Thermobifida alba: one gene and its partner. The protein of the gene in region 1 interacts with the protein of each later gene in a pairwise test. Links are inferred from orthologs where the notes say so. Each region holds a gene or a part of one and is shown in the gene's direction. Other genes may lie near its edges.

Evidence for each region.
Region 2: the proteins of rplA (region 1) and thrS interact in binary tests that used the Escherichia coli proteins (3 or more experiments, as listed by UniProt). The link is inferred for Thermobifida alba from one-to-one orthologs.

Annotation. Positions count from the first base shown.
Region 1 is NZ_CP051627.1:3,110,101-3,124,083, reverse strand. Bases 11,096-13,921 are described here. They hold rplA (50S ribosomal protein L1), read left to right. Parts: upstream 11,096-12,067; coding sequence 12,068-12,775; downstream 12,776-13,921. Other genes in these bases: FOF52_RS13730 (SCO4651 family lipoprotein), read left to right, coding at 12,954-13,691; rplK (50S ribosomal protein L11), read left to right, coding at 11,547-11,975; nusG (transcription termination/antitermination protein NusG), read left to right, coding at 11,096-11,317. In the rest of the region: FOF52_RS13810 (TIGR02680 family protein), read left to right, coding at 1-1,267; FOF52_RS13805 (ATP-binding protein), read left to right, coding at 1,444-3,516; rpmG (50S ribosomal protein L33), read left to right, coding at 3,969-4,133; FOF52_RS13785 (MaoC family dehydratase N-terminal domain-containing protein), read left to right, coding at 4,346-4,804; FOF52_RS13780 (MaoC family dehydratase), read left to right, coding at 4,821-5,246; FOF52_RS13775 (UDP-N-acetylmuramate dehydrogenase), read left to right, coding at 5,321-6,391; FOF52_RS13770 (TMEM165/GDT1 family protein), read left to right, coding at 6,809-7,414; FOF52_RS13765 (adenosine deaminase), read right to left, coding at 7,457-8,485; FOF52_RS13760 (pyridoxal phosphate-dependent aminotransferase), read right to left, coding at 8,612-9,820; preprotein translocase subunit SecE, read left to right, coding at 10,184-10,429; more of nusG, read left to right, coding at 10,562-11,095; rplJ (50S ribosomal protein L10), read left to right, coding at 13,975-13,983. UniProt on the Escherichia coli protein: One of the primary rRNA binding proteins, it binds very close to the 3'-end of the 23S rRNA. Forms part of the L1 stalk. It is often not seen in high-resolution crystal structures, but can be seen in cryo_EM and 3D reconstruction models.
Region 2 is NZ_CP051627.1:2,371,173-2,385,264, reverse strand. The notes cover bases 6,636-9,570. They hold thrS (threonine--tRNA ligase), read left to right. Parts: upstream 6,636-7,080; coding sequence 7,081-9,060; downstream 9,061-9,570. Other genes in these bases: FOF52_RS10505 (DUF885 domain-containing protein), read left to right, coding at 9,523-9,570; FOF52_RS10515 (FAD-dependent oxidoreductase), read right to left, coding at 6,636-6,896. In the rest of the region: FOF52_RS10570 (molybdopterin molybdotransferase MoeA), read left to right, coding at 1-775; FOF52_RS10565 (gluconokinase), read right to left, coding at 790-1,302; FOF52_RS10560 (FKBP-type peptidyl-prolyl cis-trans isomerase), read left to right, coding at 1,474-1,848; FOF52_RS10540 (roadblock/LC7 domain-containing protein), read right to left, coding at 2,502-2,933; FOF52_RS10535 (aminotransferase class IV), read left to right, coding at 3,265-4,107; FOF52_RS10530 (SsgA family sporulation/cell division regulator), read right to left, coding at 4,298-4,714; FOF52_RS10520 (PGPGW domain-containing protein), read right to left, coding at 5,262-5,600; more of FOF52_RS10515, read right to left, coding at 5,805-6,635; more of FOF52_RS10505, read left to right, coding at 9,571-11,190; FOF52_RS10500 (TerC family protein), read left to right, coding at 11,290-12,072; FOF52_RS10495 (HIT family protein), read left to right, coding at 12,168-12,725; FOF52_RS10490 (thiol-disulfide oxidoreductase DCC family protein), read left to right, coding at 12,722-13,096; pgsA (phosphatidylinositol phosphate synthase), read left to right, coding at 13,158-13,799; FOF52_RS10480 (phosphatidylinositol mannoside acyltransferase), read left to right, coding at 13,802-14,092. UniProt on the Escherichia coli protein: Catalyzes the attachment of threonine to tRNA(Thr) in a two-step reaction: L-threonine is first activated by ATP to form Thr-AMP and then transferred to the acceptor end of tRNA(Thr). The rate-limiting step is amino acid activation in the presence of tRNA.

The DNA of each region.
Region 1 (13,983 bases):
ACGGGTCGCCGTGGAGACCCGGCACGGCGCCGCCACCGTCGAGCGGGCCGAACAGGCCCGCCGCGCACTGGCCGCCGGAGCCCGGCTGCGGGCCATGCTCGCCACCCCGGCCGGGGAGGTCGACCGGGGGCTGCTGGCCGCGGCGGGGCTCACCGACCTCGCCGCCGCGGACGGACCGGTCGCCGCCTACGACGCGGCGGAGTCCGACCCCGAGCGCAGCGACGACCTCACCAAGCGCATCCAGGTCCTCGACGCCCTGGTCACCGCGGTCGAGTCCGGGCTCGACGAGGCCGCGGCGGACGTCGACGACAGCGGGATCCTGCGCGGCCACGAGGAACTGCACCGCGGTCTGGCCGCGGCCCCCGCCGTCGGAGCCCGCACCGAACTCACCGAGCCCGCGGGGGTGAAGCGGGTCACCGTCCACGACGACCACGGCGGGCACGACATCGTCGACTACGTCGAGCGGCTGCGGGAGGAGATCGCCGCGGCAGAGGAGACCGCGGCGGTGCGGGAGGAGGAGGCCTACGAGCGGCACCTCCTCGGCGAACTCGCCGGCCACCTGTCCCGCCAGATCACCGAGGCCCGGGAGCTCATCGACGCGATGAACAGCGTCCTGGGCGAGGTCACCACCTCCCAGGGGCTGGGGGTCCGGCTGGAGTGGCGGCTCGCCCCCGACGCCGACGAGGACATCCACGCGGTGGTGCGGCTGCTGAACCGCCCCGCCGAGAAGCGCACCCGGGTCGAGACCACCCGGCTGCGCGACGCCCTGCGCCGCTGCATCGAGGCGATCCGCCGCCTCGACCCCACGGTCACCGGCGGGGCGCAGTTGCGCGCCGCGCTGGACTACCGGTCCTGGTTCGCCTTCACCGTCTACGTCACCGACGCCGCCCACCCCGAGCGTGAGCGCCGCCTCACCCACCGCACCGCCCTCAGCCAGGGGGAGCAGCGGGTCATCGCCTATCTGGTGCTGTTCGCCGCGGCGGCGGCCCAGTTCAGCGCGCTGGCGCTGGACGCGCCGCAGACTCCCCGGCTCATCCTGCTCGACGATGCCTTCGCCAAGGTCGACGAGCCCACCCACGGCCGCCTCCTCGGCATGCTCGTGGAACTGGACCTCGACTTCGTCCTCACCTCCGAGCGCGTCTGGGGATGCTTCCCGAGCGTTCCCCGGCTCAACATCTACGAATGCCTGCGCGATCCGGCCGAACCCGGGATCGCCACCCTGCACTTCACCTGGGACGGCAACCGGCGTCGTCTCAATGGAGTGTGACAAAGGCCACTTCTTCCGCAGGGCGGGGTGGCGGAGACGGGTCGAGCCGGTGCGGGGCGGACACCTTCCGCCCCCTCCGGCCGGCGCGGTCGGACTCACGGGACCGGTGTGCAATTCGCCCCATCTGTCCTAATCTGCAAAGGCGAGGCCACGAACGGAGCAGTGTTGTGACGACGGTGACGACCTCCCAGGCCGGATTCCCCGCAGAACCCTCCAAGCAGCGGTCGGGCTCCTCCCCGGCCGGAGCCCTGGGGGAGCGGTTGGCCCGGTCGCCGCTGGGGCCCGCGGCGCGCCAGTGGGTGCTCGCGGCCGTCCACAGCGAGGACGCACTGGCCGCCTGCGCCCGCGGGGAACAGGTCGACCTGCGACTCCCGGACACCGAACCGGTCCCGCCCGCGCGGCACCCCCGGCGCTGCTACCTCAGCCGGGTCCGCGTCCAGGGCTTCCGCGGCATCGGCCGCGCCGCCACCCTCGAATTCCCGCCCGGCCCCGGCCTGACCGTGATCGTCGGCCGCAACGGTTCCGGGAAGTCCAGTTTCGCCGAGGCGGTCGAGGCCGCGCTGACCGGACGCAACCTCCGCTGGGACGGAATGCCCGCGGCCTGGCGCGACGGATGGCGCAACCTCCACTTCGACGATGTGACCGAGATCACCGTAGAACTTCGGCGGACGGGGGAGGAGGGGGCCACCCGGGTCACCCGGCTCTGGACCGGCGACAGCGTCCGCTCCGCCCGGGGGGAGGTCGTCCTGCCCACGGGCGAGGTCGGCAGCCTGGCCAGCCTCGGCTGGGGCGAGGACCTCGCCCGGTACCGGCCCTTCCTCTCCTACGACGAGCTGGGACGCACGGTCACCGGGCGCTCGGCCGAGCTGTACGACACACTGACCACCCTGCTGGGCCTGAGCGAGCTCACCGAGATCGAACGCCGCCTGGCCAAGGCGTGCGACCGGCTCGCCAAGACCGCCCAACGCCCCGCCCGCGACCTGCCCTACCTGCTGGACCAGCTGCGCGCCAGCGCCGATCCGCGGGCCAGGACCGCCGTCGAACTGCTCACCGCGCCCTCCCTCGACCTCGACCGGCTCGCCGCCGTCGCCGCGGACAACGGGCCCGCCGACCCCGCCCAGCAGGTCGTGCTGCGCCGACTGCGCCGCATGGCGGTGCCCGAGCGGTCCCTCATCACCGACGTGGTCAGCGAGCTGCGCGGAGCCGCGATGGAGATCGCGATGACCGCGGGCACCAAGGGGGACCGGGCGCGCGGCGTGATCGAACTGCTGCGCCAGGCCCTCGACCACCACGAACGGCATCCCGCCGAGACCGACTGCCCCGCCTGCGGCGCCCACAACGCGCTGGGACCGGCCTGGGCGAGCCGAGCCCGCGCCGAGATCACCCGGCTGGAGCCCGTCGCCGCGAGCACCGCGGCCGCCCACCAGCGCGCCGAGGCGGCCCGTGACCAGGCGCGGTTCCTGATGGCGCCGCCCCCCTCGTGGCTGCCGCCGGACAGCGAGCTGGGGCGGATCTGGGCCGACTGGGCGGCCGGTGCGGAGATCACCGATCTGACGGAGCTGGCCGAGCACATCGAGACCGTCGGCCGGCGGCTGCGCTCGGCCGCGATCGCCGCGCGCCGGGCCGCCACCGAGCGCCTCGCCGACCCCACCGACGGCTGGGCCGGACTCGCCGAGCAGCTGGGGGCCTGGCTGGAGGACGCCCGCGAGGCGCTCACCGCGCACCGGCGGCTGGAACCGGCCCGCCAGGCTCTCGACTGGCTCTCCTCGGTGGCCCGCGAGATGCGGGCCGAACGGCTGGACCCGCTGGCCGCCCAGGCGGAGCAGGTGTGGGCCCGGCTGCGCCAGGAACGGCACATCGACCTGGCGGCGCTGCGCCTGGTCGGCAGGGGGGCGCAGCGCCGGGTCGCGGTCGACGTCAGCGTGGAGGGCGCCGACGGGCCGGACAGCGCGCCCGGGCTGCTCAGCCAGGGCGAGTTCCAGGCCCTCGCGCTCTCCATCTGCCTGCCGCGCACCCTGGTGCCCGGCAACCCGTTCGGTTTCCTGCTGCTGGACGACCCCGTCCAGGCGATGGACACCGAGACCGTGGAGGGGCTGGCCGCGGTGCTGGCCGAGGTGGGGCGCCACCGCCAGCTCGTCGTCTTCACCCACGACACCCGCCTGCCGGACGCGCTGCACCGGCTCGGCCTTCCGGCGGCCATCCGGACCATCCAGCGCGACGCCATGTCCAACGTCTGGGTGGCGGACTGAGCGGACCGGGGCCGCCCGGAGGTTTCGAGTTGGCAGAGCACCCCGGAAGGGATGTATATTCGAGTCAACGCGAAGGGCGGAACCCCGAGAGGGGGGAAGCCGGAGGAGCGTGCCCCTTTAGCTCAGTCGGCAGAGCGTCTCCATGGTAAGGAGAAGGTCTACGGTTCGATTCCGTAAAGGGGCTCCACCACTTGATTGAGATCCGATCCACTCAGGTGGTCGGTCGGCGGCAAGGTCAGCCGTCGGTCCACTCGGGTTCCGGTATCATCGCAGATGGACCGGTTTCCCGGTTCCAGGCGGAGTAGCTCAGTCGGTAGAGCAAGCGGCTCATAATCGCTGTGTCGTCGGTTCAAGTCCGGCCTCCGCTACTACCTGCGAGACTCCCTGGTACACCGGGGTTTCCGCGGGTTTTTTCAGTGTCCGTTGTTGCTCAGTGAGAAAGGCACTCCAACGTGGCTGCCACCGACGTGAGGCCGAAGATCACCCTGGCCTGCCAGGAGTGCAAGCACCGTAACTACATCACGCGCAAGAACCGTCGGAACACCCCCGACCGCCTTGAGCTGAAGAAGTACTGCCCGAACTGCCGCACGCATCGGGAGCACAAGGAAACCCGCTAGGCCGACACTCCGCAGACCGCCGGTCCCAGAGACGAGCGGAGCGGCCCGCCAGCGGTCGTGGTGGATTTCCCAGATTCCGACCGGACACGGTCTGGACTTCCCGGTAGCCCAGTGAGCACTTCCGCTCACTGGGCTACCGGTGTGTTGGGCCTGTTACGGCCGTCGCGCACGACCCGGCATGATGAGACCCACACGGTGTGGAAAGGACGTCGATGGCGATCAACCGCGACTATCTGGGACGGGTGTACGAACTTCCCGAGCCCTACGAGGTGACCCGCGTCAAGATCCGCGAGTTCGCGGACGCGATCTCGGACCCCAACCCGCTCTACCGCGATCCGGCCCGGGCCAAGGAGGCCGGATACGCCGACGTCATCGCACCCCCCACCTTCCCCATCATCCTGGGCATGGAGGGCGCGGGACAGGCCATCGCCGACCCCGAACTGGGACTGGACTTCTCCCGGGTCGTCCACGGGGACCAGCGGTTCCGCTACAGCCGCCCCCTCCAGGCCGGAGACCTGGTGACCTGCCGGACCACGATCACCGACATCAAGGCGCTGGGCGGGAACGAGCTGCTGACCCTGGACAGCGAGATCGCCACCACGGCCGGGGAGCACGTCGTCACCTCGGTCAACATGCTCGTCGTCCGCGGTACCGCACTGGCCGAGAAGTGAGTGAGGAGCAGCCCAGATGACCACTGTCCGGTACGCCGACGTCGAGGTGGGCACCGAACTGCCCGAGCAGACCTACCCGGTACGCCGCGCCGACCTGGTCCGCTACGCCGGGGCCTCCGGCGACTTCAACCCGATCCACTGGAGTGACCGGGTCGCCCGCGAAGTCGGGCTGCCCGGCGTGATCGCGCACGGCATGTTCACCATGGCCCAGGCCGGCCGGCTGATCACCGACTGGGTCGGCGATCCCGGCGCGGTCGTGGAGTACGGGGTCCGCTTCTCCGCGCCCGTGGTCGTCCCCGACGACGAGCAGGGGACCGAGATCGTGGTCGGCGGGACCGTCACCAAGAAGCTCGACGACAACCAGGTCGTCGTCGCCATCACGGCCCGCTCCGCCGGCACCAGGGTCCTGGCGCGCTCCACCGCAGTGGTGCGACTGGCCTGACCGTCCGGCTTCCCGCGCCGCCCCGCCGCCGCGGCGCGGGAGATTCCGCTCCCACACCACCGAAAGGCGCCACCGTGTCCACCGCTTTCGCCCGCAACGTGCCGCTCGCCGAGTACACCACCCTCGGGCTCGGCGGTCCCGCCACGCTCTTTCGGACCGCGACCAGCACCGAGGAACTGGTCGAGGCCGTCCGCGAGGTCGACCGCGCCGGCGGCCCGCTGCTGGTGCTGGGCGGCGGCAGCAACCTGGTCGTGGCCGACGAGGGGTTCGCGGGCACGGTCGTCTACGTGGACTCCTCCGACCTCTCCTGCGCCGACGCCGACGGCGACACCGTGCGCGTGCGGGCGGACGCCGGGGTCGAGTGGGACCCGTTCGTCGCGCGCTGCGTGGACGAGGGACTGTCCGGGATCGAGTGCCTCTCCGGCATCCCCGGCAGGGTCGGCTCCACCCCCATCCAGAACGTCGGGGCCTACGGCCAGGACGTCAGCCAGACCATCGTCGAGGTCACGGTCTACGACCGCGAGTCGGGCCGCACCAGGGTCCTGCCCGCCGCCGAGTGCGGCTTCGCCTACCGCGACAGCGTCTTCAAGGGCCGTGACCGCTACGTGGTGTGCGAGGTGGTCTTCGAACTGACCCGGTCCAAACTGAGCCGCCCGATCCGCTACGCCGAACTGGCCCGCACCCTGGGCGTGCGGCAGGGCGACTGCGTGCCGCTGGCCGACGCCCGCGAGGCCGTGCTGGCGCTGCGCCGCGGCAAGGGCATGGTCGTCGACCCGGAGGACCCGGACAGCCGCAGCGCCGGCTCCTTCTTCACCAACCCGATCCTGTCCGCCGAGGAGTTCGCCGAGTTCACCCGGCGGGCCGAGGCCCTCCTCGGCCCCGGCACGGCCCCGCCCGCCTACCCCGACGCGGACGGCCGGGTGAAGACCTCGGCGGCCTGGCTGATCGAGCACGCGGGCTTCCCCAAGGGGTACGGCAGCGGTCCGGCGCGCATCTCCACCAAGCACACCCTCGCCCTGACCAACCGGGGCGGCGCCACCACCGCCGACCTGCTGGCCCTGGCCCGTGAGGTGCGCGCGGGCGTGGCCCGGGCCTTCGGGATCACCCTGGTCAACGAACCCGTCATGGTGGGCGTCGCCCTCTGACCACGCTGCGGCCACCGGTACGCGCCGGCCGCGCCGGGGACACGGGCCCGCGCCCCCGCGGTGGGGCGCCCCGCCTCCCGGGCCGGACCGCCCGAATCCCGGCGGTCCCGGGGAGCCCGGCGCCCGCAACAAAAAAATGAGGCGCAGCGAACTTGTTTATTTGCTTCGGGGTCGCGCAGAAATAGCCATTCCAATGAATTGCCACCCCGTATTTCCTTCACTACGGTGGAAGCCGTCGAGGGGGAGTAGTCCTCAATCCGTGTGATCGACACGCTGGCCCGTGTCCAGAACGGGCCCGGTCGCACGAGCCACCGTTCACCAGGCGGACGAGACCTTCGACCCGGTGGAATTCTTCGGGTCGAAGAGCGGCGTCCGTCTTTCTTCTGCCCGAAAAAAGGAACGAAGGGCGGAAATTCGATGACCTTTCTCGGTGCTCTCGGGGTGAGTACCGGAGCCGTTTTCGTCGCCGAAATGGGAGACAAGACCCAGTTGGTGGCGATGTCGTTGGCCAGCCGCTACCGGGTGGGGACCGTCCTGCTCGGCATCGCCGTGGCCACCGTGGCCGTCCACGGCCTCAGCGTCCTGCTGGCCGAGATCCTGGGCGCGGCGCTGCCCGGGGACTGGATCTCGCTCGTCGCCGGACTGGCCTTCCTCGGATTCGGGGCCTGGACGCTGCGCGGCGACGAACTCACCGAGGCCGACGAGCGGCGCGCCGCGGTCCGCCGCGCGGGGCCGGTGTTCCTGACCGTGGCCACGGTCTTCTTCCTCGCCGAACTCGGCGACAAGACCATGCTCGCCACCGTCGCCGTCGGCGCGGACCACGCCGGGACCCCCCTGTCCTGGCTGGCGGTGTGGATCGGCTCCACCGCGGGCATGGTCGCGGCCGACGCCCTGGGGATCGCCCTGGGCATGCTGCTGGGGAAGAAGCTGCCCGAACGCGTCATCCGGATCGGTGCGGCCGCCCTGTTCTTCGTGGCCGGTCTCGTCATGGTCTGGCAGGGGCTCGGCGAACTGCTGGGGTGAGAAGCCTCCCGCGCCCGCGGACGGGCCCGTCGGCACCAGGGGTCAGACCACCGGTTCCGGGGCCGCCAGCCAGGCGTCCACCCCCGCCAGCAGCTCCTTCTTCCGGGTCTCGGGAGCCCCCGAGGCGCGGATGGACATCCGGGCCAGTTCGGCCAGTTCCGGATCGGAGAAGCCGAACACCTCGCGGGCGATCCGGTACTGCTCGGCCAGGCGGGGACCGAACAGCAGCGGGTCGTCGGCGCCCAGCGCGATCGGCACCCCCGCGTCGAACAGCCGGCGCAGCGGCACCTCGTGGAGGTCGTCGACCACCCCCAGGCCCACGTTGGAGGTCGGACACACCTCCAGGGTCACCCCCTGCGCGGCCAGCCGGTCCACCAGGGCGGGGTCCTCGACCGCGCGCACGCCGTGCCCGACGCGGTCGGCCGCCAGCAGGTCCAGGCACTCCCGGACGCTGCGCGGCCCGCTCAGCTCCCCGCCGTGCGGGGCGGACAGCAGGTCGGCGCGGCGCGCGATCCGGAACGCGCCCTCGAAGTCCAGGGCCCGCCCCCGCCGCTCGTCGTTGTTCAACCCGAACGACACGACGCCGCGCCCCGCGTACTGCACGGCCAGACGGGCCAGTGTCTTGGCGTCCAGCGGGTGCCTGGTCCGGTTGGCGGCCACCATCACGCCGATGCCCACCCCGGTGGCGGTCTCCGCCACCCGGGCGGCGTCCAGGATCAGTTCCAGCGTCGCGGTCAGACCACCGAAGCGCGACGCGTAGCCGCTGGGGTCCACCTGGATCTCCAGCCACCCCGTGCCGGCGTCACGCTCGTCCTCGGCGGTCTCCAGCAGCAGCCGGTACAGGTCCTCGGGGGTCTGCAGCACCGAACGGGCGATGTCGTAGAGCCGCTGGAACCGGAACCACCCCCGCTCGTCGGTGGCCCGCAGCCTCGGCGGCCACTCCTCGACCAGCGCGTGCGGCAGGTGCACCCCCCGCGCGGCGGCCAGCTCCACGAGCGTGGCGTGCCGCATCGAACCGGTGAAGTGCAGGTGCAGATGAGCTTTGGGAAGTCGGTCGATCGGACGTCTCATGACACAAGGGTGCCGCAAAGTGCTCCCCGACGCCGCCCGTTGGCCGGAAAGCCGTCCGGCGGGCGGCACGGGCGGTGCGGCCGGGCGCTCCGCGGTCTCCGGCCCCCGCGGAGCGCCCGGCGGAGGTCAGTTGGCCTCGCTCAGCAGCTTGGCGATGCGCCCCACGCCCTCGGCCAGGTCCGCGTCGCCCAGCGCGTAGGACAGCCGCAGGTAGCCCGGGGTGCCGAACGCCTCGCCCGGGACCACCGCCACCTCGGCGTGCTCCAGGATCAGCGCGGCCAGTTCCCCGGAGCTCTGCGGGCGCTGGCCGCGGATCTCCCTGCCGAGGAGCTCCTTGACCGACGGGTAGGCGTAGAACGCGCCCTGCGGCTCGGGGCACAGCACGCCCGGGATCTCGTTGAGCATCCGCACGATGGTCTGCCGGCGGCGGTCGAAGGCCCGCTTCATCTCCTCCACCGCCGACAGGTCGCCGGAGACGGCGGCCAGCGCCGCGGCCTGCGAGACGTTGGCCACGTTGGAGGTGGCGTGCGACTGGAGGTTGGCCGCGGCCTTGACCACGTCCGCGGGGCCGATGATCCAGCCGACCCGCCAGCCGGTCATGGCGTAGGTCTTGGCCACGCCGTTGACCACCACGGTGCGGTCGGCCAGTTCGGGGACTTCCACGGGCATCGAGGAGAACCGGGCGTCGCCGTAGACCAGGTGCTCGTAGATCTCGTCGGTGAGCACCCACAGGTCGTGCTCGGCGGCCCAGCGTCCGATCTCGCGGACCTGCTCGGGCGGGTACACCGCGCCGGTGGGGTTGGACGGCGAGACGAACACCAGCAGCTTGGTGCGCTCGGTGCGGGCCGCCTCCAACTGCTCGACGGTGGCCAGGTAGCCGGTGGACTCGTCGGTGACCACGTAGACCGGGACCCCGCCGGCGAGCTTGATCGACTCGGGGTAGGTGGTCCAGTACGGCGCGATCACGATGACCTCGTCGCCCGGGTCGAGCAGGGCGGCGAACGCCTCGTAGATCGCCTGCTTGCCGCCGTTGGTGACCAGGACCTGGTTCGGCTCCACCCGGTAGCCGGAGTCGCGCAGCGTCTTGGCCGCGATCGCCTCCTTGAGCTCGGGCAGTCCTCCGGCCGGGGTGTAGCGGTGGAAGCGGGGTTCGCGGCAGGCGGCCACCGCGGCCTCCACGATGTAGTCGGGTGTGGGGAAGTCGGGCTCCCCGGCCCCGAACCCGATGACGGGACGTCCGGCGGCCTTCATGGCCTTGGCCTTGGCGTCCACCGCCAGGGTCGCGGACTCGGAGATACCGCCGATGCGTGCGGAGATACGAGGTCGCTCAGTCATGGGTCCATCGTTCCATGAGCCCTGCGGGGGTTCCATGCGTCGGTCGACCGGTCGGAGGGGACGAAGGTCGCGGAGCGTGGCCCGCCGATACTCCGTGTTCACCAGTGACGATGCGATCCGGGTTGGATCCGGCCGCGGATTGGCATAGACTCTGGCAACCGATGGCCGGTTCGCAACGGATGACCGCGTACCGTCGTGGTCGTGCGGTTCGATCACCGGCTATCGTGTAACCAGGCACGGCCAAGGGCAGTGGCTCAATTGGTAGAGCACCGGTCTCCAAAACCGGCGGTTGGGGGTTCGAGTCCCTCCTGCCCTGCAAGCGAGACTCTGACAGCAGAGTGTCCCGATCCCTAAGGACCCGAGGTGACACAGACTGACACGGACGCCAAGCCCGAGGAGCGGAAGCGTCGTACCGGTCCGGTGACCTTCACCAAGCAGGTCGTCGCCGAACTCCGCAAGGTCCGTTGGCCAACCCAGCGCGAACTCGTCACCTACACCATCGTGGTCATCGTGTTCGTCCTGGTCATGATCGGCTACGTCTCCCTCGTGAACTTCGGCTTCGGTGAAGGCGTCACCTGGCTCTACGGCCTGGTGGGTCCCGCAGCCTGATTCGGCACACCCGAGGTCGGCACGGTCAGAAAGGTCTCATCGCCTCCGATGAGACCATAAGCTGACAGTGCTGGCCTCTTGTGTTTTCAGAAGCCAGCAGTGAGCGCTTATCCGACGAGAGAAAGAGCAGCCGTGTCCGAGTCCCCACTGACCTCTGACGACCTCCCCAACGAGGAGCGGGATCAGTCGTCGGCGGAAGAGACCGGTCCGCGTGCCGAGCAGGCGGAAGCTGCTGAGGCTGCCGACGAGGTCGAGGGCCAGGAGAGCGACGCCTCCGAGGACCAGGCTCCCGAGCTCGACCCGGTCGAGGAATTCAAAGCCGAACTCCGGTTGCTGCCCGGCGAGTGGTACGTCGTCCACACCTATGCGGGCTACGAGAACCGGGTGAAGGCCAACCTTGAGAGCCGCACGCAGTCCCTCAACATGGAGGAGTACATCTTCCAGGTCGAGGTGCCCACGCAGGAGGTCACGGAGGTCAAGAGCGGCAAGCGGCAGCAGGTCACCGAGAAGGTGCTGCCCGGCTATGTCCTGGTTCGCATGGACCTCACCGACGAGTCCTGGGCGGCCGTCCGCCACACGCCCGGCGTCACCGGCTTCGTGGGCCTGTCCAACCGCCCCGCCCCGCTGAGCCTCCAGGAGGTCGCGGAGCTGTTGGCGCCCGAGCCCGAGGTCGAGGAGGAGCAGGCCGGGAAGAAGGAGGCCGAGCCCCGCGGCGACGTCGAGTACGAGATCGGCGAGTCCGTCACCGTCATGGACGGCCCCTTCGCCACGCTGCCCGCCACGGTCAGCGAGATCAACCCCGACACCCAGAAGCTCAAGGTGCTGGTGTCGATCTTCGGCCGGGAGACCCCGGTGGAACTGGCGTTCAACCAGGTCTCCAAGATCTGAACGGCCTGACGGTCGCTTAGACTTGACGGGTCCGCCGTCGCGGACCCGTCCCGCCCCGTCCCACGGGGCCGGCGCGCGGCCGGCACGGTCCCGACGGTCGCGCACGCCCCCGCCGGCACGGGGGCGCTGCACCATCCCGGCTGTCCCCGTCACCGGGGCGGCCGTGTGCCCCGCCACACACGCGGGGCGCGGGGCCACGATCAATCGCGATTGAAGACAAGGACCCGAAATGCCTCCGAAGAAGAAGCTCGCGGCTCTGGTGAAGGTCCAGCTTCCCGCTGGCCAGGCCACCCCGGCGCCGCCCGTCGGTACCGCACTCGGTCCGCACGGCGTCAACATCATGGACTTCTGCAAGCAGTACAACGCTGCCACGGAGTCCCAGCGCGGCAACGTCATCCCCGTAGAGATCTCCATCTACGAGGACCGCACCTTCAGCTTCGTCACCAAGACGCCTCCGGCGCCCACGCTGATCCTCAAGGCCGCCGGCCTGGAGAAGGGCGCCTCCGACCCGAGCCGCAGCGTCGCCGGCTCCATCACCCGCGACCAGGTCCGCGAGATCGCGCAGACCAAGCTTCCCGACCTGAACACCGACAGCCTGGAAGCCGCCGAGAAGATCGTCGCCGGCACCGCCCGCTCCATGGGCATCGAGGTCAAGTAGTCGGGCACCGCCGTCCGGCGTTCCCTTCCCTTTTCCTTCCGTGGCAGGGTCAGGCGCTGGCCCACACCACAAACCTTTCACCAGGAGTACTCGTGAAGCGCAGCAAGGGCTACCGCAAGGCAGCCGAGCAGATCGACCGCACCCGGCTCTACACGCCGGCCGAGGCCATGAGGCTGGCCAAGGAGACCAGCAGCACCAAGTTCGACGCGACCGTCGAGGTCGCCATGCGTCTGGGCGTCGACCCGCGCAAGGCCGACCAGATGGTGCGCGGCACCGTCAACCTGCCGCACGGCACCGGTAAGACCGCCCGGGTCCTGGTCTTCGCCACCGGTGAGCGTGCCGAGCAGGCCCGGGCCGCGGGCGCCGACTACGTGGGCGACGACGACCTGGTCGAGCAGATCCAGCAGGGCTTCCTCGACTTCGACGCGGTCGTGGCCACCCCCGACCTGATGGGCAAGATCGGTCGGCTGGGCCGGGTGCTCGGTCCGCGCGGTCTCATGCCCAACCCGAAGACCGGCACGGTCACCATGGACGTGGCCAAGGCCGTCTCCGACATCAAGGGCGGCAAGATCGAGTTCCGCGTCGACCGTCACGGCAACCTCCACTTCATCGTCGGCAAGGTCTCCTTCGACGAGGACAAGCTGGTGGAGAACTACACCGCCGCCCTGGACGAGGTGCTGCGGCTCAAGCCGTCCGCCGCGAAGGGCCGCTACATCAAGAAGATCACCCTGACCACCACGATGGGCCCCGGCATCCCGGTGGACCCGAACGTCGTGCGCGCGGCCGCTCCCGCCGCCTGACGTCCAGACGCAGCACGCGCTCACGGGCGCTCCCCGGTCCCCCGGGGAGCGCCCGCCTGTTTCCGGAGGCGGTTCCCGTGCCCGGAACGGAGCCAGGAACGCTCGGAAAACGTCACTAGGGTGGGACAGAATCCTCCGAAATCGGCCGAAGAGCTGAGAACGACTGGAAAGACAGCAGATGTTGCGTGAGTTTGGCGTTGCCCTCGCCGCTGGAGCGGTGGCTTTGACGTTGACGGCCTGCGGCGGAGCGGAGGAGGCGCCGGAACCGGACACCCAGGAGGCCTCGACGGACTCCGCCGGTTCCGAGAGCATCTTCGACCGGATCCGGAACCTGGTGGAGGACACCCAGCAGGTGGACAGCTACCGGGCCAGGGTCACCGGGACCTCGGAGGGTGAGCCGCTGGACATGGAGATCGCCTACGTGTCCTCTCCCGAGCCCACCATGGAGATGGTGATGGACACCCCCGAGGGGGCGATGACCATCCTGGTCCGCGGCAGCGAGATGCTGATGGGCAGCGCAGAGGAGGGCTGGCTGCGCCTGGACGCGGGCGAGGAGGTCATTCCGCAGGGGAGCATGCAGGACCCCTTCGAGGAACTGGACCACCTGCTCGCCAGCGACGACGTCCAGGAGGAGGGGACCGAGGAGATCAACGGTGTCCCCACCACCAGGTACACCGGAACCTACAGTGTCGAGGAGGCCGGCCTCAGGGAGGTGCCCTTCACCCTGTGGGTGCGTGAGGACGGGCTGCCGCAGCGCTACCGGTTCACGGGCTTCGAGGGCGCGGAGATGACGATGGACTTCCTGGAGTTCAACTCCGAGGTCTCCGTCGAGTTCCCCTCCGATGACCAGATCCTGGACCTGTCGGACCTCGAAGCGCTCCAGGGCCTCGGAGAGCTAGCGGGCGCGGGGGCCTGACCCGGTGGCCGGGCCGGGCGGACGGTTCTCGTTCGACTCGGCCCCGGTTATCGCCTAGCATTGGCAACTGCCGAAGACCGCTGGTCGTCACCCGTCGGGTGACCTAAGGTCCCGTACATGTCGGGCGGCCCGCGCAGGTTGCTGTGAGCTTCTGGACCCGTGCCGTGTTCTGCCAGGCCCGAGGTCCTGGGCCCCGTGCGCTTGCGCCGGGGCTTTTTCTGTCGCAACCGCGCTGCCCGCCGCACGGGGACCTCGACCGGTGTTCACCGTTGGAAGGAGTCCCATGCCGAGG
Region 2 (14,092 bases), 730 kb from region 1 along the record:
GGCCGAGGGCGCGACGGTGCTGCCCGCCGGGACCGTCGTCACCCCCGCGGTCCTCGGACTGGCCGCGAGCCTGGCCCACGACCGCCTCCCCGTCCACCGGCCCCGGGTGCGCGCCGTGGTCAGCGGCGACGAACTGGTCCGCGCGGGGGTTCCCGCCCCCGGAGCGGTACGCGACGCCATCGGCCCCATGCTGCCCGGCCTGGTGGCCGCGGGCGGCGGCGTGCTCACCGCGCTGCGCGGCGTCCCCGACGGCTTCGGGGCGCTGGTCTCGGCCCTCGCCGAGGGCGACGGCGAGTCGGTGGTCGTGGTGTGCGGCGCTTCCTCGGTGGGGCCGGCCGACCACCTGCGCGGCGCACTCGCCGAACTCGGGGCCGAGGTCCTGGTGGACGGTGTGCGCTGCCGTCCCGGCCATCCGCAGCTGCTCGCCCGGCTGGGCGGGGGAGCGCGCCCCGGACCGGTGGTGGTGGGACTGCCCGGCAACCCGGGCGCGGCGCTGGCGGCGGCCCTGACCCTGCTGCTCCCGCTGCTGCGCGCCATGACCGGACGGCCCGGGACCGAGCCCGGCCGCGCGGCGCGGTGCCGTCTGGACGGGGACGTGGCCGCGCACGAGCACGACACCCGCCTGGTCGCGGTCCGGGTCGTCGGGGACCGCGCTCGCCCCGTGGGGCACGACCGCCCCGCCTCGCTGCGCGGCGCCGCCGCGGCCGACGCCCTGGCCGTGCTGCCACCGCAGTGGCGCGGCGGCGACGTCGAGGTGCTCTGGCTGCCCGGCTGAGCGCTCCGCGGCCCTCAGCGCCGTTCGGCCAGGAGTCCGGCGGCGGTCCGCGCCGCCTCCGCCACCAGCTCCTCGGGAGCGGCGGCGACGTCCAGGACCACGCCCGCCTCGTCGGGGCCGAGCGGTTCCAGGGCCGCGAACTGGGAGTCCAGGAGCCCGGGAGGCATGAAGTGGCCGCGGCGGCGGCGCAGCCGCTCCCCGATCAGCTCGGCCGGGCCGTGCAGGTGGACGAAGAAGACGCCGGGGGCGCCGCCGCGCAGGATGTCGCGGTAGGAGCGGCGCAGCGCCGAACAGGCCAGGACCGAGGAGTCGCCCCGCTCCTCGTGCTCGCCGATCCAGGCCGCCAGCGACCGCAGCCAGGGGAGCCGGTCGGCGTCGGTCAGCGGGACGCCGTTGGCCATCTTGGCGACGTTGGCCTCGGGATGGAAGTCGTCGGCGTCCGCGAAGGGGATCCCCAGCCGCTGGGAGACCCCGCGCGCCACGGTGGTCTTGCCGCTCCCGGAGACCCCCATGAAGACGAAATGCATGCCCGCTCCCTCGTCGAGACCGTCCGCACCGGCGCGACTCCGCAGGCTCGCACAGCCGGAGCCGTTCCGCAAGGCGGTGGGCCCGGGGCGGAGTCCGCGGGACGGGTCGGAGCGGGGTGCGCGACCTCCTATGCTGATGACCCTGTTGCCAACCACGACAGGGGGAGCCTCATGGCGCTCGAACGTCCCGAGATCGACTACATCGACGGTCCGCCGCCGGCCGAACTGGAGGTCACCGACATCACGGTCGGGGACGGCGCGCAGGCCGGGCACGGTTCCGTGGTCACCGTCCACTACGTGGGCGTGGCCCACTCCACGGGGGAGGAGTTCGACGCCTCCTGGAACCGCGGGGAGCCGCTGCGGTTCCCCCTGGGGGCGGGACGGGTCATCGCGGGCTGGGACCAGGGCGTGCTGGGCATGCGCGTGGGCGGACGGCGCAAGCTGGTCATCCCGCCGCACCTGGGGTACGGCCCCCGGGGCGTGGGCGGGGTCATCAAGCCCAACGAGACCCTGGTCTTCGTCGTCGACCTGCTCGGGGTGGACTGAACCCGCACCGCGGTCCCGCGCGGCGGCGCCGAGTGGACGGTCCGGGGTGCGGCCGCGCGGCCCGTCCGTGCGGAGGCGGTCGGCGGCATCGTCGTCCCGCCGGCGGTTCCGGTGCGGCGGCCGCCGCACCGGAACCGTGTGGCCAGGGGCGAGCCCCTGAGGAAACGCAGAGGGGTCCCTCCCGTGACGGGAGGGACCCCTCTGCGTTCTGCTGTGGTGGGCGATACTGGGATTGAACCAGTGGCCTCTACCGTGTCAAGGTAGCGCTCTCCCACTGAGCTAATCGCCCCGGAGACCCTGTCGCGGTCTCTGCCGAGCGGACGACGGGATTCGAACCCGCGACCCTCACCTTGGCAAGGTGATGCTCTACCAACTGAGCCACGTCCGCGTGGTGCGTGAAGCTCCACATCTGCGTTACTTCGAGCGGACGACGGGATTCGAACCCGCGACCCTCACCTTGGCAAGGTGATGCTCTACCAACTGAGCCACGTCCGCGCGGAAGAGACCGTTTCCCCCTCGTGGAGGGCGTCTCTTGCTGCGCTAAGAACTGTAGCGGATTCCGGCGGTCCTACAAACTCGACAGCCTCGGCAGCGGGGAAACGGCGGGTGTGCCGTCCGGTCGGCGAGTGGGGACCGCCGACCGAACGGGCGGTTCAGCGTTCGGTCGGTCCGGGGGAGAGGGGGATGTCCGGGCGCGGCGGGGCGGCGAGGTACTGGCCGACGCGTTGGATGACCATGTTCATCTCGTAGGCGACCATGCCGACGTCGCACTCGGCGTCGGCGAGGACGGCCATGCAGGCTCCCTCGCCGGCGGCGGCGACGAAGAGGAACGCCTTGTCCATCTCGATGATGCTCTGCCGCACGTTTCCGGAGCCGAAGCGCCGGCTCGCTCCCCCGGCCAGGCTCTGCAACCCGGAGGCGATGGCGGACAGCTGCTCGGCGTCGGAACGTTCCAGCTGGCTCGACGAGGCCATCAGCAGGCCGTCGGTGGACAGCACGATCGCGTGGTGCGTGCCCTCCGCACGGGTGAGGAGGTCGTCGAGCAGCCAACTCAGTTCGCCAGGGGCGGTGCTCCGTGGGGTCATGGCTCTCTTGATCTGTGTCGTCGTGTGGAAGTGGACGGACCGAAGCCGGAGGCGGGGTCCGGTGGTCACCGGCGGTTGGTTGTCAGTGGTCCTACGAGCGTTGCCCAGATGATAGCCATTTGTGATGTGTTTGGGGATCCGGTGTGGTCGTCTTCCGGTACGGGCGGGCGAAGGAGGCGGAACGTCCCACACCGACTCGCTACCGTACTCCCGTATCCGCGGCCCCGGGGGGCTCCGGCCGGAGCCGGTCAACCTGTTGACGGTGGCGCGGGTACGCGGTCCGGAGGAGCGGGGCGTCCTCGGGACGAGAGGGACGAGGGAAGGGACGGGCATGAGGATCTGGATCGCCGGAGCCGGTTACGGCACCGGCCGTGTGGTGGACGAGAGCGAGGCGCGGATTCCCGTCCTCGACCACGGCGTCACGGTCGGCGACGGGGTTTTCGAGACGGTCAAGTCGGTGGGCGGCCAACCGTTCGCGCTCACCCGGCACCTGCGCCGACTGGCGCGGTCGGCGCGCGGCCTGGGACTGGGGGAGGTCGACCTCGACCTCATCCGCGACGGGGTGCGCCAGGCCCTGGCGGCCAACCCGGACACCGATCCCGGCCGGGTGCGCATCACCGTGACGGGGGGACCGGGACCGCTGGGCTCGGAACGCACGGGCGGGGAGCTGACCGCGGTGGTGGCCGTGGGGCCGTTCGCCCGGCCCGCGCCGACGGTGGACGTGGCCGTGGTGCCCTGGAGCCGCAACGAGAAGGGCGCGCTGAGCGGGCTGAAGACGACCTCCTACGCCGAGAACGTGCTCGCCCTCGACCACGCGCGCCGACGCGGCGCCGGTGAGGCGATCTTCGCCAACACCGCGGGCAACCTGTGCGAGGGGACGGGAAGCAACGTCTTCGTGGTCCTGGACGGCCGGCTCGTGACGCCTCCGCTGTCGGCGGGGCCGCTGGCGGGCATCACCCGCGAGCTGGTCCTGGAATGGGTGGGCGGTGTGGAGGAGGACGTGCCGATGGCGGCGCTGTCGGAGGCCACCGAGGCGTTCCTGACCTCCACCGGGCGGGACGTGCAGCCGATCCGCGCCGTCGACGGCCGGGCGCTGCCCGAGGCTCCCGGCCCCGTCACGGCCGAGGCCATGAGGGTGTTCGCCGAGCGCAGCGCGGCCGACATGGACCCCTGAGCGGTCCTCGGACGCGGAAAGCGCCGCGGTTGCGGGAACCGCGGCGCTTTCTGTGGCCTGCCGCATATCGCGGTTTAGTCGGGAGGCGGCCGGGTAAGCCCCTGATCGGGAACTTTCGGAGGGTCCCGGTCGCCGGACGCACGTGGGACAGCGGCGTCCGGGCCGGCCAGGGGCGCCGACCGCGGCCCGGTCAGCTGAGGTGCTCGGTGATCTCGGCGTCCAGGTCGATGTAGTCGCCTTCCTGGCCGGCCGGGACCAGTTCGTAGGTGCGGTGCAGGAACTCCGACAGGGGTGCCACCTGCGCGTCGAACTGCGCCTGGCCGAAGGGCGAGGACAGCGCGATGTTGACGGTGCGCTTCCCCTCTCCCTGGGAGGGCCAGACGCGGACGTCGCCCTCACCGGCCGCGCGGACGATGCCGACGGTCAGCAGTTCCCGCGCGAAGATCCACTCCACGGGCTCGTCCTCACCCACGTGGAAGGCGGCCTTGATGGCGTAGGGATCGCTCACGGAGTAGTCGAGCCGGGCGACCAGGGGCACGGGGGCGCGGTCGGGGACGATCAGTCGCAGACCGAGTTCGCAGGTGACAGAGGTGCCGCTGCTGTTCATAAGCCAAACCTTCTCTCGTCCGGTCAGATGCGTTCGGATGGCCGGGCTTCCCCAGGCGTCGGGGACTGCCATCTCGTCCGCTCGACGGGCCGGACGATCAGTGACGCGTTACCGGGGAACTTTTCGATTGGAGGTGAGGCGGCGTCGCGCCGGGACTTCCCACACTCTTCGGCCAATGTAATGAGCTGGGGAAACGAAGAATTTCCGGAGGGCCTGTGGGCCGCATCACCCTTGGGGTGGCGTGTGGGGGTCCCCGGGTCGGGGTAGGGCCCACATCGCCGGTATATGAGGGGCTTTCACATTTTGTGTGCGTTGACCTCCCCTTGCGCAAGTATTATGTGACATCGACCACACTCATTGTCGAGGGGGCGCGCGTCCGAGTGGATCACCCACCCCCGCGGATGCGCTAGAGTTTTCCTTGTCCGGTTCACCGCACGGGGAACAGGACCCAGGCAGGGCGATTAGCTCAGTTGGTTAGAGCGCGTCGTTCACACCGACGAGGTCACTGGTTCGAGTCCAGTATCGCCCACGAGCCCCAGGTTACCTACTAGTCTTTCAGTAGATCACCTGGGGCTTTGTGATGTCCAGACAGGTTCGGGACAGCATCGGGGACCACCCGCGCGCCCGCGCGGGAGGACGACCGCAGCCGGTGCTCCCGGATCTTCTCGGCCGCCTGGGACCGCACCCGGGAGGCGTAGCGGCGGGCCCGCCACAGCAGGCGGCGCGCCCACGAGAACTCGGTGGCCAGGATCGCCAGGCCCACGATGACCCCTCCGATCCCCGGACCGGGAGTCACGCACATCACCACGCCGCCCAGCAGGACGACCGAGCCGACCAGGCCGACCGTGAACCGCCAGGTCAGGTGAAGCGCCGGATGGGAGTGCATGCGCCTGCGCCACAAGCGCGCGTGGACGCGGAGCCTCCGCCATCGGCGGACTCTGCTGCGGCTGCGGAGCTGCGGTGCCGCGGGAGGCACACCGTCCGAACCGGTCGCTGGGTGGGCGGACATGGTCACCACGATAGCTGCCCCCGGGACGGCGGTCGGTGGAAAACACCACGTCGCACCCTGCCGACCCGGCGGACGGGGCGGTCAGCGGCCCTCGGTCCCGACCCCCGCGGCGCGCAGTTCGAGCAGCGAGTCCAGCCGGTCCGGGGTGAGGTCCACGGCGGGGCCGACCTGTCCCCGCCGTGCCGCCGCGTACCGCTCCAGCACCTTCTCCACCGTCGGGCCGGTGGCCGTGCGCAGCAGCCCGGCCAGCACCACGGCGTCCTCGACCGACTGGGCCAGTCCCTGCGGCAGGAACGGCAGCTCCGGATGGGCCGCGTCGCCGATGAGCGCCACCCGGCCCCGGCACCACGCGCGGGACGGGGAGTGCCGGTGCGGGGTCCACACGCCGATCCACTCCGCGGCAGCGACCAGGTCGGTGACCTCCCCGCTCCAACCGGCGAAGGCGGCGAGCAGGTCGCCGACCCGTCGGCCGGGGACCCAGGACTCCAGCCGCCCCGGTTCGCCGGGCAGGACCGCGCCGAAGCTGACGGTGCGCCCGCCCTCCACCGGGTAGCAGGCGAAGTACCGGTCCGAGCGCGGCCACACCCTGATCCGCAGAGCGTCGGCGCCCGGCACGAGCACGGCGGGCGTCCGCCCCCGGCAGATCCGCAGGGGTGAGGGGCGGGACACGGCGGGGAGCACGGCCTGGCGCACCGTCGAGTGGGCCCCGTCCGCGGCGACCACCGCCTCGGCGTGCACCCGCTTGCCGTCCGCGCAGTACAGGGTGACCACGTCGACGCCGTCCAGCACGTCGGTGACGTAGCGGCCGGTGTGCACCGTCCCGGCGGGCAGCGCGTCCAGCAGCGTCGCGTGCAGCTCCGAGCGGAGCATCGTGTAGTAGGGCGCGCCGAACCGGCGTTCGCAGTCGGGGCCCAGGGGCAGCGAGTCCAGGACGGAGCCGTCCCGCCAGTCCAGGACGTCGACTCCTGCGGGACGGACGCCGCGGCGGTCCAGGGCTCCGCCCAGGCCCAGCGCCCTGAGCCGGTGGACCACGGAGGGGGGAACCTGGATCCCGGTCCCGGGCGGAACAGGGCGGTGCGACTGCTCCAGAACGACCGGGGCGATGCCGTGGCGGCGCAGCGCGACCGCGAGAGTGAGTCCGGCGATTCCCGCCCCCACGATGACGATGCGCACCTGTTCTCTCCCTCTTCGGTGAGGTCTCGACGGAAGATCTACCCGCGAGATCCGCCGATGCACCACCGGGTCGGCGGTGCGGCGCGCGCGGCCGGAGGCCGCTAGCATCGGAACGACGGGACGACCCCGCCGCCGGACCCGCCGGTCCGGTCGACAGCCGACGAGAACTTTTCGAGGAGACACCGTGTCCGCCGTGCCTGAACTGCGTATCACCCTCGCCGGAACCGAGCGTGCGGTGGCGGCGGGCACCACGGCGGGCCAGGCGTTGGAAGCGGACGGGCGAACCGTGATCGCCGCCCTGGTCAACGGGGAGCCGCGGGACCTCGCCCACGAACTCGCCGACGGCGACGTGGTGGAGGCGATCCGCATCGACTCCGAGGAGGGGCGGGCGATCCTGCGCCACTCCTGCGCGCACGTGCTCGCCCAGGCCGTCCAGGAACTGTTCCCCGAGGCCAAGCTGGGCATCGGCCCGCCCGTGGAGAACGGCTTCTACTACGACTTCGACGTCGCCGAGCCGTTCACCCCCGAGGACCTCAAGCGCATCGAGAAGCGGATGCAGGAGATCGTCAAGCAGGGCCAGCGCTTCTCCCGGCGCGCCGTCACCGACGACGAGGCCCGGGCCGAGCTCGCCGACGAGCCCTACAAGCTGGAGCTGATCGACCTCAAGGGCGGCGCGGGCGAGGCCGCCGAGGGGGCCAGCGTCGAGGTCGGCGCGGGACAGCTCACCATCTACGACAACCTGCACCCCCGCACCGGCGAGGTGTGCTGGAAGGACCTGTGCCGCGGCCCGCACCTGCCCGACACCAGGGTCATCCCCGCGTTCCGGCTGATGCGCACCGCCGCCGCCTACTGGCGCGGCAGCGAGAAGAACCCGCAGCTGCAGCGGATCTACGGCACCGCCTGGGAGACCAGGGACGCGCTCAAGTCCTACCTCACCATGCTGGAGGAGGCGGCCAAGCGGGACCACCGCAAGCTCGGCGCCGAGCTCGACCTGTTCTCCTTCCCCGACGAGCTCGGGTCGGGCCTGGCCGTGTTCCACCCCAAGGGCGGGGTGGTGCGCAAGGAGATGGAGGAGTACTCGCGCCGCCGCCACGAGGAGGCCGGGTACCAGTTCGTCAACACCCCGCACATCTCCAAGGCCAGGCTGTTCGAGACCTCCGGCCACCTGCCGAACTACGCGGACGCCATGTTCCCGCCCATGCAGTTCGAGGGCGCCGACTACTACCTCAAGGCCATGAACTGCCCCATGCACAACCTGATCTACCGGGCACGGGGCCGTTCCTACCGCGAGCTGCCGCTGCGGCTGTTCGAGTTCGGCACCGTCTACCGGTACGAGAAGTCCGGCGTGGTGCACGGCCTGACCCGGGCGCGCGGGTTCACCCAGGACGACTCGCACATCTACTGCACCAAGGAGCAGATGCCGGCGGAGCTGGACAGCCTGCTCACCTTCGTGCTGGACCTGCTGCGCGACTACGGCCTGAGCGACTTCTACCTGGAGCTGTCCACCCGCGACGACTCCCCGAAGTTCCTGGGCGAGCCGGAGGAGTGGGAGGAGGCCACCGAGATCCTGCGGCAGGCCGCCCAGAAGCAGAACCTGGAACTGGTCATGGACCCGGGCGGGGCCGCCTACTACGGCCCGAAGATCTCCGTGCAGGCCAGGGACGCCATCGGCCGCACCTGGCAGATGTCCACCATCCAGGTCGACTTCCAGCAGCCCAAGCGCTTCGAGCTGGAGTACCAGGCCGCCGACGGCTCCCGGCAGCGCCCGGTGATGATCCACCGCGCCCTGTTCGGCTCCATCGAGCGCTTCTTCGCGGTGCTGCTGGAGCACTACGCGGGCGCCTTCCCCGCCTGGCTGGCCCCGGTGCAGGCCGTGGGCATCCCCATCGCCGGCGAGCACGTGCCCTACCTGGAGGAGGTGGCGCGCCGGCTGCGCGAGCACGGGGTGCGGGTCGAGGTGGACTCCAGCGACGACCGGATGCAGAAGAAGATCCGCAACGCCCAGAAGCAGAAGATCCCCTTCATGCTGCTGGCCGGTGACGACGACGTGAGCAAGGGCGCGGTCTCCTTCCGGTACCGCGACGGCTCGCAGAACAACGGCGTCCCCGTCGACGAGGCGGTCGCCGAGATCCTCGCCGCGATCCGGGAGCGCCGCCAGGTGTGACCGGAGCAGGCTCCCGGCGGGGCCGGAGGCGTGCAGCCTCCGGCCCCGCCGGGGTCCCGGAGGCGGGTTCGGTTCTCCAACTCACCGGGTGTCAGGCTCCTGCCGTCCGGTTGGTTGGAATTCCGACTCACGTGTTCCGCGTGCCCGGGGAGCCCCCGTGACGACGGTGGCCCCCGACCCCCGCTGAGGGCCGACCGCTCCTGGTGGTCGTGGAACGGCGTCCACGGCGGCCCGCCCGCCTCCCACAAGGGCGACCGGGTGCGCGGCCTCCGGGGGCCCGCCGGTCCGCCGGGGAGACGATCACCCTCCCCGAGCCCTTCGCATCGACCCTCGGCACCGCCGCGTTCCCCACCGAGGACTGACACTCCGCGCGATGTCCGGTCCCGGGGGTGGGGCGCTGGCAGGATGGAGACGATGACTCCGCCAGCCGAACCCCAGCGTCCCGACCCCGGCGTCAACGCCATGACCGACCGGTTCCGCGCCACCGCCGAGAAGATCCTCGACCGGCTGCTCGCCGACCACCCCGAGTGGGCCCTGCACCTCGGCGACACCCGCCGCGCCGGACAGCTCGCCGACCGGTCGCCCGGGGCCTGGCAGGACCGCGCCGACGTCCTCGCCGACGGGTTGCGCGCCCTCGACGACATCGACGACACGCTGCTGCCCGTCGCCGACCGCGTCGACCTGGAGATGCTGCGCACCCGCCTCGGTGCGGACCTGTGGCGCACCACCGAACTGCGCCCGCACACCTGGGACCCGCTGCACACGCTGCCCGGCGACGCGCTCTACGCGATCCTGCACCGCGGCCCCCTCGCCCCCGCCGAACGCCTCGGTGCGCTCACCGCCTACTGCTCGGCCCTGCCGGACGCGCTGCGCCAGTCGCGCGCCCTGCTGGCGGACGGCCCCGGCATGCCCCGCGTGCACGTCGAGACCGCCATCGGCCGTGCCCGAAGCGCCGCCGCGATGCTGGGCGCGGACGTCGACCGGCTGCTCGCCGCCCACGGGGGGCACCGCTCGGGACTGGCCGACCTGCGCGACACCGCGCACCGCGCGTTCACCGAGCACGCCGCCTGGCTGGAGTCCCGCCTCGACGGGGCCACCGCCGACCCGCGCCTGGGGGAGCGGGACTACGCCGCGCAGCTGTGGTACACCCTCGACTCCGAACTGGACCCGCAGACCCTGCTCACCCGTGCCGAGAGCGACCTGATCGCCACCGAGGAGGAGATCGCCGAGGTCGCCGCCGCCTACGAGGGCCGGCCGCGCCGCGCGGGCCAGGTCCGCGCGGCGCTGGACCGGCTCGCCGCCGAGGCGGCGTGCCCGCCCGAGGAGGTGCGGCCGCTGTGCGCACGCGCTCTCGACCACCTGGTGGCCCGCACCGCCGACCTCGGCCTGGTCACCGTCCCCGACCGGGAGGTGCGCGTCGTCGCCATGCCCGAGGTCCGCCGCGGTGTGGCCGTCGCCTACTGCGATCCGCCCGGACCGCTCGCGCCTCCCTCCGACGAGCCCACCCTGGTCGCCGTGGCCCCGCCGCCCGACGACTGGCCGAGCGGGCTGCGCGCGTCCTTCCACCGCGAGTACCACGCCTTCGCGCTGCGCAACCTGATGGCGCACGAGGCCGTGCCCGGGCACGCGCTGCAGCTCGCACACGCCGCCGCGCACCGCGGCCCCACCCGGGTGCGCTCCGTGCTGCGCAGCGGCTCCCTGATCGAGGGGTGGGCCGTCTACGCCGAGGAGGCGGTGGCCCGCGCGGGCTGGACCGGCGACGGCGGAGCCGACGACCTGGCCCTGCGCCTCGCCCAGCTGAAGATGCGGCTGCGCACCGTGCTCAACGCGATCGTGGACGTGCGGTTCCACGTCGGGGACATCGACGAGGCCGGCGTTGTGGCCTTGCTCACCGGACGCGGCCACCAGGAGGAGGGCGAGGCCGCGGGCAAGTGGCGGCGCGTCCAGCTCACCAGCGCCCAACTGGCCACCTACTATGTCGGATACCGGGAGGTCAGCGACATTCTCCGGGACCTGGCGGCGCGGCGTCCGCACACCGACCGGCGGAGCCGGCACGACGCGCTGCTCGCGCACGGCACCCCGCCGCCGCGTCACCTGCGCGCCCTGCTGGGGGTGGAGCACGATTCCTGACCGTCAGTTTTATACGAAGCTTATTTTCTCTCCCCTAGAGTCCTTCCGTTTTCTGACCGTGCCCCGTACCCGTCCTCACTCCCGGAGTCGCGCGAATCCATGACCGCTGATCTCATCGTCGGATTTCTGACGCTGACGCTGTTGGAGATCGTGCTCGGGATCGACAACCTCGTCTTCATCTCGATCCTGTCCAACAAGCTCCCCGAACACCAGCGCAGCAAGGCCCGGAAGACGGGGATCGCCCTGGCACTGATCACCCGCCTGATGCTGCTGGGCTCCATCAGCTGGATCGTCCAGCTCACCACCCCGCTCTTCGCGATCGGCTCCCTCGAATTCTCCGGCCAGTCGATCATCCTGCTCGGCGGCGGATTCTTCCTGCTGGCCAAGGGCACCTACGAGATCCACGAGAGCCTCGAAGGGGAAACCGGCCACAAGAGCGCCAAGGGAGGCGCCGTGTTCGGCGCCGTGGTGGCCCAGATCGTCGTCCTCGACATCGTCTTCTCGCTCGACTCCGTCATCACCGCGGTGGGCATGATCAACCCCGCCGGCCTCGGTATCTGGGTGATGGTCGCCGCCGTCGTCATCGCCGTCGTCGTCATGCTCTTCCTGGCCAACCCGCTGGCGGAGTTCGTCAACAGGCATCCCAGCGTCAAAATGCTCGCCCTGGCGTTCCTGCTGCTCATCGGCATGAGCCTGGTCGCCGAGGGCTTCTCCTTCCACATCGAGAAGGGCTTCATCTACGCCGCCATGGGCTTCTCGGTCTTCGTCGAGGCCCTCAACCTCCTGGCCTCCCGGCGCCGCAGGAAGAAGCGCGAGGCGGCCGCCGCACCGGTCCGGCTGCACAGCCGCTACGCCGAGGACGAGGCCCCCGGAGTCGCCTGACTCCCGAGACCGGCCGTGCCGGGCCGCCCCGACCACTCGGGGGCGGCCCGGTTCTATGCTTGCGTTGCAAGGACGAGAAAGGCGGGTCGGTGAGTATGCAGCGGGAAACCCCGGACGACGGCGAGGGCCGGCAGACGCGCGGTCCCGACGGACTCCAGCGGTTGTGGACCCCGCACCGCATGGCCTACATCAAGGGGGAGAACAAACCCAGCGGGACGGGACCGGGCGACGGCTGCCCGTTCTGCCGGGCCCCGGAACTGCCGGACGCGGAGGGACTCGTACTGGCCCGCGGCAAGACCGCCTTCGCGCTGCTCAACCTCTACCCCTACAACAGCGGACACCTCATGGTCTGCCCCTACCGGCACGTCGCCGACTACACCGAGCTCGACGAGGACGAGACCGCCGAGATCGCCGCGCTGACCCAGGCCGGCATCACCGCACTGCGCTCCGCCTACGGCGCCCACGGCTTCAACGTCGGCATGAACCTGGGCGTCGCCGCGGGCGCGGGCATCGCCGCCCACCTGCACCAGCACGTCGTCCCCCGGTGGGGCGGCGACACCAACTTCATGCCGGTGGTGGGACAGACCAAGGTGCTGCCCCAGCTGCTCGACCAGACCCGGGAACAGCTCGTCGCCCACTGGCCGAGGCCATGACCGCCCCGGTGCTCGCCTACGACGGGGACTGCGGCTTCTGCGTCTCCTGGGTGCGCGTGGCCGAACGCCGCGTCATCGACGGCAGCGGAGTGCGCACCGCGGCCTGGCAGGACCTCGGGCTCGACGGGCCGCTGCGCCGCCGCGCCCGCGAGGAGGTGCTGCTGCTGCACCCCGACGGGCGCCGCGTCTGGGGCGGGGTGGACGCCGCCGCGGTGCTCCTGCTCAACAGCGCCCACCCGTACTGGTGGCCGCTCGGCTCACTGCTGCGCCGCCCGCTCCTGCGCGACGCCGCCGGGGCCGTCTACCGCTGGATCGCCCGCAACCGCGGCAGGCTCCCGGGAGCCCCGGCAGGCTGGACGACCGGGACGTGAGCCCCGCGGCCAGGCGCTGCAGTTCCGAGACCGAGCCGAACCCCACGACGATGAAGAGACCATGCTGAGAATCCTGCGTCCCGCCACCGCCCGACTGCTCACCCCCATCGGCCGCGGCCTCGTGCGCATCGGCGTCACCCCGAACACGGTCACGCTCGTGGGGACCGCCGGCGTCGTCATCAGCTCGCTGGTGTTCTACCCCCTGGGGGAGCTCTACATCGGCACCGTCGTCATCGCCTTCTTCGCGCTGTTCGACATGCTCGACGGCGCGGTCGCCCGCGCCTCCGGGGAGACCAGCCCCTGGGGGGCGTTCCTCGACTCCACCCTGGACCGGCTCTCCGACGCGGCCGTCTTCGCGGGCCTGCTGGTATGGCTTATGGGCGGCGGACGCGACGAGGTCCTCGCCTGGCTGGCGCTGTTCTGCATGATCAGCGGCTTCGGGGTGTCCTACATCAAGGCGCGCGCCGAGTCCCTGGGCGCCAACTGCGACGTCGGCATCGCCGAGCGGACCGAACGCCTCATCCTCGTCCTGACCGCCACCGGCCTGCACGGGCTGGGGGTCCCCTACGTCCTGGCCGCCGGACTGTGGCTGCTGTCCTTCCTCAGCGCCGTCACCATCGTGCAGCGCCTGGTGGAGACCCGCATCCGGCTGACCGGCCCCGAGAACAGGACCACCGAGAAAGCAGAGACCGAGACTCCCTGACCATGCGTCCAGGCACCACGGACCGCGCCGTCGCCGCGGCCTACTCACTGGGCTGGACCCTCGTCCGGCACCTGCCCGAACGGACCGGGCAGTGGGCCTTCACCAGGATCGCCGACCACGCGTGGCGGCGGCGCCTGGGCGGGGTCCGCCAACTGGAGGCGAACCTGCGCCGCCTGTTGGGCCCCGACGCCACCCCGGCCGAACTGCGCGCCCTGTCCAGGGCCAGCATGCGCTCCTACCTGCGCTACTGGTACGAGCTGTTCCGGCTGCCCTCGATGGACCGCGACGAACTC